DNA from 3 places in the Xenorhabdus santafensis genome. Region 3 is predicted to be linked to each of the others. Evidence: predicted binding sites of a transcription regulator. Region 3 holds the regulator's gene; each other region holds the start of a gene.

Region 1 (3,294 bases), on a different contig from region 3:
CTATCACGATAATCGATGATCTGGAAAAGATTTTGTTCCGCCAAGAACGATTGATCATCTTGTGTCAGCTTGTCCAACGCTCCGGAACGAAACAGTAACCCTGACTTAATTTTGGCTCCGTTGCTTAATTTCTTATTGCCTAAGTCACGGAAATTAATACCTCCATTCAAAGGAAGTAGTGAAGGATGAGATAGAAGTGTTGTGGTCATTAGTCACTCTTGTTGCGATTAAAATATACGTTTGCCTTTCAACTTGCTGATTTTATTGGCAATAAAATTTGATTTATCAGTATATTAGTTAATGAAAACAAATAGATATTATCAAACTCAGTTGATAGTTGTGTGTGCTAATTCGTTGCCATTGCGACTTACTATTATATAAAAAGTTGTTATTACAAATAAGTATTAGCACATAACGTTATGACATTATCAGATTTTAGAATGAAAGGAAGAGGAGATATCATAAACCAACAGCAGGGCCAGATATTTCTGACCCTTGTATATAATCTTTCAAACTGCCTCTTTGTTGCCTGCGATGCAGCTTGAAATCCATTGTGTATAAAAAGCATTACAGCAGGCGGCGGGCAGCCTCAACAACAATGCCCAATACATTACTTTCAGTTTTTTTCAGCAATTCAGCATCCGGAATTTCTTGTTGGGTACGGTTCACGATAACGCCGGCCACCATACCACTGCGCAGTCCTTGGCTTGAACACATAGTCAGCAATGTCGCTGATTCCATTTCGAAGTTCAACACGCCCATTTCCTGCCACTCTTTCATAGAACCCTGGAAACGACGGACAACACGCCCGGAATAAGTATCGTAACGTTCTTGCCCTGGGTAGAAAGTATCAGAAGACGCCGTCACGCCCACATGCGTGGTTGAACCGGATGCTTTCGCCGCTTCGTATAGCGCGTTTGTACATTCAAAATCAGCAACTGCCGGGAATTCCATTGGGGCAAAGTGCAGACTGGCACCATCCAAGCGAACTGCAGCAGTGGTAACCAGTACATCTCCCACATTAATGTGTGGTTGGATTGCTCCCGTTGTACCAATTCGCAGGAAAGTACGAATTCCCAGTTGTGCCAGTTCTTCTACGGCAATCGACGTTGAGGGGCCACCAATACCTGTGGAACAAACGATGACCGCTTTCCCGTCAATCTCGGCACGCCATGTTGTAAATTCACGGTGGGAAGCCAGATGCACAGGGTTATCCATCAATCGCGCAATTTTTGCAACACGGTTAGGATCACCAGGCACAATCGCTAAAGTTGCTCCTTGCAGGTCACTTTTTGTGATACCTAAATGAAATACATCAGACATATCGGACTCCTCAACGGACATGATTCAAAATATATACTTAAATTTAGTGAATACTCTGACACTTTTAAGTGATCAAAATCACTCTTAATCAATCCAATAAAGAAACACTTACATATAATTGTGATTCAAATCACAAATATATGTAAGGGCAATGCGATAAGTATAAAATTAAAACAAAAAAAATATGCCAATAGCTGTCACAAAGACCAAAATCGAAAAAGCGCCCCTTTCCAGAGCGCTTTTTCATCATTTATGCGGTTAAGGGTAACTTACATAATAAAGTTGAGCAGCAATATGCCACAAAGCCCTATGCCCCACGCAATTGTCGTCGGAATTGACCAAACGATAATCTGTTGCTTTACATTTTTAATTCCCATCATTCGGTTAACTACCCAGAAAAAACAATCATTGAAGTAGCTGAAAAACAAAGTTCCCATCACCGCAGCCTGAGCCGCTAACAGCATATTAATATCCGGTATTTGTTTAATAATGGGCGCGGAAATAGAAGCTGCGGTAATCATCGCCACTGTACCGGATCCTTGGATAATCCGTATTAATGTCGCGATGATAAAAGGGATTAACACCGATGTTATCGGTAGGCCCGCAATATACTGGGCCAGAATCATTCCTGTCCCACTTTCGTTTAACACTGCCCCCAACGCTCCTCCGGCTCCTGACACCAGCAGGATAATACCGACGGTTTTTAACCCCTCTTCCAAATGTTCAGTCACTTCCTGCTTGCTTACTTTCGGCATTAAGGTATACACCGCCAGCAATACGCTGATTGCTAAAGCAATAATTGGTGAACCAAGGAAATTAAAGCTCTGAAAATAGAAATTATTTTCCTGTCCTGCAAACTCTTCGGTTTTCAGCAACATTCCATTGATAACATTGGTGAAGATAAGCGCAATCGGCACAACAATCGGCAGAAAAGAAATAAACAGGTTCGGCAATGGCTTGTTGGCTTTTTCTTCCATATAACGCTGATGAATTTGCTGTAAGTTTTCTTCCGCATCAATGAGTTGATATTCAGGATATTTAGCTTCCAACCATTTTGCATAAAGGGTCATACCGATAACACATGGAATAGCCAATACCATTCCCACCAGCATCATTGAACCTATATTGACTCCGAATATTCCGGCAACGCCCAGCGGCCCCGGAGTTGGAGGAACAATATGGTGAGTCACTACCAATCCTCCTGCCAGCGATACTCCCAGCGTCAATACACTACGCTTGCCTTTCTTTGCCAATGCCTTTACCAAAGGATAGAGGATCACAAAAGCGGAATTCACAAATATGGGAATACTGACAATATAACCGGTAATCGCCAAAGCCCATTCTTCACGCCTTTTACCCAACCACTTTATCAAGCTATAGGCGATTTTTTCAGTTGCACCGGAAACCTCCAGTATTCGCCCCATCATGCTCCCCAGTCCAATCACGATGCCAATACTGCCCAATGTCGAACCAAACCCCTTGGAGATAACCTCAACGGTGTTGCTCAGTGTTAATCCTCCAGAGGTTCCAGCAATTATCGCAGCAATTAGCATGGCAACCAGTACATGAACACGAGTACGTAAGACCAGAAAAATCAGCGTAAATACCGCCACGCCCAATCCAATTATTGGAATGTAAGACTCCATCATAAAACCCTATTTCAATCTGTATTAAGCGATAAATGCACGAACAGCATCGTTGAATGATTAACTGATGGTTAAAAAGCAAACCATTAATGATGACAATTTTCGCCGAAGTTTCCTTTCATAACTTCTTGAAACTATTTTTGCAAATAAGAATTTACTCTTTATTTTTAAACTGAGCGTTCAATGTATTGTTTAAAAAAGAATTATTGCTCTAATAATCGCAATTATCACCCACATACAACGTCATTCAGATTTGCAATCGTGCAAAACGATAAAATCGTAATCAGATGAATGAGAGAAGGGAATAATAAGTTCAAGAGAATGA
Region 2 (3,294 bases), on a different contig from region 3:
TTTCAATTTTGATACCTTCCATGACTTTTTCCCACAAAATATCTGTCTCTTTTGTGGCGCCTGCAAGGAATGATTCGTCTCCTTCATACGGGGTATAGTTTTGTTGGATGAAGTTGCGAACGTTGACTTCATTTTTCCAGCTACCCTCGTTAAAGCCTTGCCATGCTACAGAAAATTTTTCATTTAACTCGGACATGATACTTCTACCTTTTAACAGTGGAACTTTTAAGAAACTTGGCGTGGAGGCGGATTAACTCTTTTTGCCGCCACGTAAATAAATGAACCAATAAGTCAACCCAACCAATATCGCACCACCGATAATGTTGCCTATCGTTACGGGGATTAAATTATCAGTAATAAAATTTGAAACGGTGAGTTGGGAAAACTGTTCGGGGCTTGCTCCTGTTTTTTCCCAAAATGTATCTGGGGCAAAGTTTTTGATGACGATCCCGAACGGAATTAAAAACATATTGGCGATACTGTGTTCAAAACCACTTGCCACAAACATGCCGATAGGCAGTATCAGCACGAATAATTTATCGATCAGGCTGCGCCCGGCGTAGCTCATCCAAACAGCCAGACATACCATCAGATTGGCTAAAATACCTAAGCAGACGGCTTCAATAAAGGAGTGGTGCATTTTATGGTCTGCTGTTTGCAATACATTCAGCCCCCAAGCACCATTGGCAACGGTGTATTGGCCTGAGAACCAGAGCAAGGCGACAAAAAACAGTGCCCCAATCAAGTTACCGACATAAACGTTGAGCCAGTTCTTGAACATTTGCGACCAGGTTATGCGGCCTGTCGCTTTTGAGATGATTGTTAGGACAGTGGATGTAAAGAGATCGACACCGCATATCACCACCAGCATTAAACCAAGGGAAAAACAGATCCCACCGGTTAATTTTGCCAATCCATAAGGAACAGAGGATGTTCCTGTCGTTGCTGTAAGATAAAAAACAAAAGCAATGGAAATAAACACACCTGCCATGATTGCTGATAAATAAGTCACTGTGAGGTGTTTATTGACTTTATATACACCACTGTCATCAGCGATTTGTGCCATTACAGCAGGTGAAAATAAATTAAAAGGGTTGTCAGTTTTCATCCTAACACTCTCTTTATCCTTAGTTAATTATAGCACGCAATGATAGTAACAAATGGGCACAGACCTAAATTTGATATGGATCATATTAGGCCGAAAGTCTGGTGATTGTTCGGGGGCTAAATACGATTATTTTATTTTAACATGGTGATTTATAAAGGAAAAATATTTTTTAAAATTTATAAAAATATTTTATATAAGGAGTTTTGGTTGTGAGGGAATAAAAAGTAAAATAACAGGTTAAATTGTTATTTATTTGTCATTTTAAAATAAATTGTATTTAACCTGAATTTTACTTTTAATGTATTTGGCTTATTTAGTTATCCAAAATTCACGCTTGGCTTTTTGCAACTTTTCATAAGCATTCAATAAACTCTGATGTGCTGGCAGCGCTTTTAATTCTGAATCGATAGACCAAAGACCGTGGAAACAATTTTCCCCGGCAATTGCAGCAGAGGCCGCATCTACTGTGTCTTGACCGTACATTCTTACAAATGCTTGATAATACTGCTCTGGCTCGCGATCTTCTTCTTGGGTCAACAGTAACAGTGTTTGCAGGCAACGATAATAATTAGTGCGCTCTGCGGTGAAGACTGAATTATTGAAGTCTTGTGTCCATTCAACCCAAATCAGAGCTTGCTCCAAATCATTACCCGCCAGCGCCAGCATGGATTTTAATTCACCGATGCGCAGGTTACTCCAGCCGTTATCTTTGCCAGCCGCAATGCCTAACAATTCACGGACACGGGTGAAGTCATCCAATCCTTCATCATCCAACTGTTCAAGGAGTGCAAGGTACTCTTCCGGCTGCCATTGGCTGTCCGGCAGTGCCAGGATAGTGTCACGCAGATGAGTGCCCATAGTGTTATTGGCGATGTGCAGATCTTCGACTGGATAGATATCTGACATACCCGGAACCAGAATACGGCAAGCGTAAACACCGAGGTGTTCATAATCAGCAATATAAACTTCAGCATCCAACACATTGAAGATATTCATCAAAGTCGTAAATTCTTCTTCGGTTGTTCCGCTGAAATTCCAATCTGCAAATTCATAATCGGCATCTTGTTTGAACAGATCCCAACTGATGGCACCGCTTGAATCAATGAAGTGAGTTTCCAGATTGGTATGCTCAGAAACTTCTTCATCATCAAAGCTTGGTGGCGTAAAGACATCCAGATCTTTCAGACTACGGCCTTGCAGTAATTCGGTGACAGTACGTTCCAATGCTACGCCAAAATCAGGATGGGCACCAAAGGAGGCAAAACAGGTTCCATTGCTCGGATTGAACAAGACTACACAGATTACCGGGAATTGGCCGCCGAGTGAGGCATCGTAGCAATAAAGCGGGAAGCCCTCTTCTTGCAATTTATTCACTGATGCAACTACACCAGGGTAACGGTTCATAACCTCTTGTGGGATTTCAGGCAGGCTAATGCGTTCAGCAATAATACGGTTTTTCACATAACGTTCGAATACTTCGGATAAGCCTTGAACCCGGGCTTCATTGGAAGTATTGCCCGCTGACATGCCGTTTGAAACATATAGGTTTCCGATAATATTCATCGGAATATAAATAGCTTGGTTGTCTGATTGACGAGTAAAAGGCAGGGCGCAAATACCTCGTTCTTCATTACCTGATTGCAGATCAACCAGTTGGCTGGCGCACAACGCATGATCTGGGTCATAAAAACGATGCAGGCGTTCGTCTAAAATGCCTTCCGGCAGAGAATCATCTTCTGGCAGAGGGAACCATTTCTCATTTGGGTAATGAACAAAATCGCCATTGGCAATGGCATTGCCAAGATAAAAATCAGCAAAAAAATAGTTTGTCGACAAGCGCTCGAAATATTCTCCCAGTGCAGAAGCCAAGGCAGCTTTCTTGCTTGCACCTTTACCATTGGTAAAGCACAGAGGGCAATCGCGATCACGGATATGTACTGACCAAACATTAGGAACCGGATTCAGCCATGAAGCTTCTTCAATGTTAAAACCAAGAGATTGCAGCTTATGCTGGAAACGGTTAATGGAATCTTCCAATGCGGCATCTTTGCCTGGGATATAGGTTTGCGTCATCGTAATTCACTTCAATTTATGTTAGATGCCGCATATCATACGGCGTTTTTTTTGTCTGCTCTATCAATTACCAAAAATTATTGTTAATTAGAGTTTATTTTTTACTGTAATAC
Region 3 (3,294 bases):
GTTTGTTCATGTCTGCCAAATATCCTGTCATTGCAATCACTGGTTCCAGTGGAGCAGGAACAACAACAACCAGTGTGGCTTTCCGCAAGATTTTCCAGCAACTTGGCGCAACGGCCGCACTCATTGAAGGGGATAGTTTCCATCGTTATACGCGTCCTGAAATGGATGCTGAAATTCGAAAAGCAAAAGAACAGGGCAGGCATATCAGTTACTTTGGGCCAGAAGCCAATGATTTCAGTATGCTGGAGCAAACATTCTCTGGCTATGGTGAAACAGGAAGCGGCCGCAGCCGGAAATACCTGCATACTTATGATGAGGCCGTACCCTATAATCAATTGCCCGGCACATTCACGCCGTGGGAACCTTTACCCTCAAACACCGATATTCTCTTTTATGAAGGGCTGCATGGCGGTGTCGTTACTCCCCAGCACAATGTTGCCAGCCATGTTGACCTGCTGGTTGGGGTCGTTCCCATTGTCAACCTGGAATGGATACAAAAATTGATCCGTGATACCAGTGAACGCGGGCATTCCAGAGAAGCCGTCATGGATTCCGTTGTCCGTTCGATGGATGACTATATCCGCTACATCACCCCGCAGTTTTCGCGTACCCACATTAACTTCCAACGCGTCCCTACGGTTGATACTTCTAACCCCTTCTCAGCCAATGCGATCCCTTCGCTGGACGAAAGTTTTATCGTGATCCGCTTCCGGGGCCTAACCCAAATAGATTTCCCCTATTTGCTCGCTATGCTTCAGGGGTCATTTATTTCCAGCATCGATACTATCGTCGTCCCTGGCGGCAAAATGGGCTTGGCCATGGAATTAATTATGGCCCCGCTGGTGAAACAATTACTGGAAGGCAAAAAGATCTCATAATCTAGAGTTCATTTTATTTTTAATGAAACAGGTAACAAAAAATAATGCTGCCTGTTTTATTTAAATAATTAACCAATTCATGTCGCCATAAATTAACGATAAAAAACTTCTCCCTAAATAAGCCAAAACAGGATGAAACTTCACATTTCAGGCACAGCGCCTAACCTTATTTTTTCTTTTTTTATAAATACAAAATCAATAAAACCGCTTCATCAGGCTAATTTCTGGTAATCTAGCGACCAGTTTAATATGCTGAAGCGATACAGGAGAAGACAGAAACGTTTTCCTGTGTTACAAACTAGGTTACAAGCGAGACTGGCAAGAAGTATGGCCGAACTTCAATACACCAGCATATTGAAATTCTTATCAGCCATATAAAATTTCCCCTTGTCAGTTTTTCAGCAAGTTAATATGTTAATCTATTGACTTTATAAAGCCAGCCTAGAGGGAAACAGTCAGTTTCTCACTTCACAAAGGCGGAAATAACAACAGAGGATAAAGCGAATGGTTCTCGGCAAGCCACAAACAGACCCTACTCTTGAATGGTTTTTGTCACACTGCCATATTCACAAATATCCATCCAAGAGCACGCTTATTCATCAAGGTGAGAAAGCAGAGACGCTTTACTACATTGTTAAAGGTTCGGTTGCTGTTCTAATAAAAGATGAAGAAGGCAAGGAGATGATTCTCTCTTATTTAAATCAGGGAGATTTCATTGGTGAACTTGGATTGTTTGAGGAAGGGCAAGAGCGTACGGCATGGGTACGAGCTAAAAGTGCCTGTGAAGTGGCTGAAATTTCCTACAAGAAATTTCGCCAGTTAATTCAGGTTAACCCTGACATTCTGATGCGTTTATCTGCTCAGATGGCAAGTCGCCTGCAAACGACTTCTGAAAAAGTGGGGAACTTAGCCTTTCTGGACGTTACAGGCCGTATCGCCCAGACTTTACTCAATCTGGCCAAACAGCCCGATGCAATGACCCACCCTGATGGTATGCAAATCAAAATTACACGTCAGGAAATCGGGCAGATTGTAGGTTGCTCCCGTGAAACGGTTGGCCGCATTCTGAAAATGCTGGAAGATCAAAACCTGATCTCTGCACATGGTAAAACTATTGTTGTTTATGGAACCCGTTAGTTCCTGAACGTCTAAATTCAGCCAGTGTCATCCACCGATCCCACACTGGCTGCTTTATTCTGTTTTCTTCTTCCTGCTTGCTTTCCTGTTCGCTGACTTATTCACCCCATTTCAACCAACGTGCAATCGCGCGATCCAACCGTGCCATGCCTTCCGCAATGTCATCCTCAGGAATGATTAATGAAGGGGTAAAACGTAAGATACTCTCTCCAGCACTCAATAGCATCAAACCTTGTTCCGCCGCGTACTGCAATATCTCTTTGGATTTCCCCTGATACTCAGCTTGCAATACAGCTCCAATCAGCAGCCCTTTTCCGCGAAATTCGTGGAAAATGCCATATTTTTGGTTCAGTTTTTCCAGCGCATGGATAATCAAATCATGCCGTTTTTCCACTCCTGCCAACACTTCCGGTGTATTGATAATATCAATTGCGGCGCTTCCCACAGAGCAAGCTAGTGGATTTCCACCATAGGTTGTTCCCTGGGAGCCTATTTCCATTGCCGCCGCAATAGCATCCGTGGTTAACATGGCACTGATTGGAAAACCGCCTCCCAAGGCTTTTGCTGTTGTCAGAATATCCGGAATGACACCATAATGCTGGTACGCATACAGCTTGCCAGTACGCCCCATGCCGCTCTGAACTTCATCAAAAACCAACAAGGCTTGGTGCTTATCGCACAGTTCACGCACGCCACGCAGAAATTCTGCCGTCGCAGGAGTCACACCACCTTCCCCTTGAATGGGTTCTAAAACAACAGCACAGGTATCGTCACTGATCACGGCTCTGACTGCGTCCAACTCATTGAAAGGAACATGGATAATATCAGCGGGCTTGGGGCCGAACCCATCGGCGTATTTCGGTTGTCCACCCACTGAAACGGTAAAAAATGTGCGCCCATGAAACGCCTGATGAAAAGCGATGATTTTGGTTTTATCCGGGTGATGGCGAGTAATGGCATAACGGCGAGCCAGTTTAAATGCGGCTTCATTTGCCTCAGCGCCTGAATTGGCGAAAAAGACCTTTTGTGCAAACGTTGCATCAATCAGCTTTTGCGCCAGAATTAAAGCCGATTCATTGGTGAAAATATTGCTGACATGCCACAATTTTTCGCCTTGCAATTTCAGGGCATTGACCAAGGCCGGATGGCAATGTCCCAAGGCCAAAACAGCAATGCCACCGGCAAAATCAATATATTCGTGACCTTGTTGATCCCATATCCGGCTGCCTTTCCCGCGAACAGGAATAAAATCTGCCGGTGCATAAACTGGCAACATCAC

Evidence for each region. Region 3 encodes CRP, which controls carbon source genes, mostly activating them, when cyclic AMP is high. Its sites were predicted from a motif close to ATGTGANNNNNNTCACAT; they were not measured.
Region 1: udp (uridine phosphorylase) is a predicted target of CRP. The motif match lies at 1,390-1,407, and genes of this name have one in related genera.
Region 2: focA (formate transporter FocA) is a predicted target of CRP. The motif match lies at 1,177-1,194, and genes of this name have one in related genera.

Annotation. Positions count from the first base shown of each region.
Region 1 is NZ_VCDN01000059.1:20,577-23,870, forward strand. Features, by position in the region: gene FE392_RS14575 (tyrosine-protein phosphatase) at 1-209, opposite strand, end outside; gene udp (uridine phosphorylase) at 568-1,323, opposite strand; gene FE392_RS14585 (GntP family permease) at 1,593-2,969, opposite strand.
Region 2 is NZ_VCDN01000033.1:9,391-12,684, reverse strand. Features, by position in the region: gene pflB (formate C-acetyltransferase) at 1-196, opposite strand, end outside; gene focA (formate transporter FocA) at 251-1,108, opposite strand; gene ycaO (30S ribosomal protein S12 methylthiotransferase accessory factor YcaO) at 1,418-3,181, opposite strand.
Region 3 is NZ_VCDN01000011.1:245,266-248,559, reverse strand. Features, by position in the region: gene FE392_RS02745 (phosphoribulokinase) at 9-878, shown strand; gene crp (cAMP-activated global transcriptional regulator CRP) at 1,383-2,015, shown strand; gene FE392_RS02735 (aspartate aminotransferase family protein) at 2,113-3,294, opposite strand, start outside.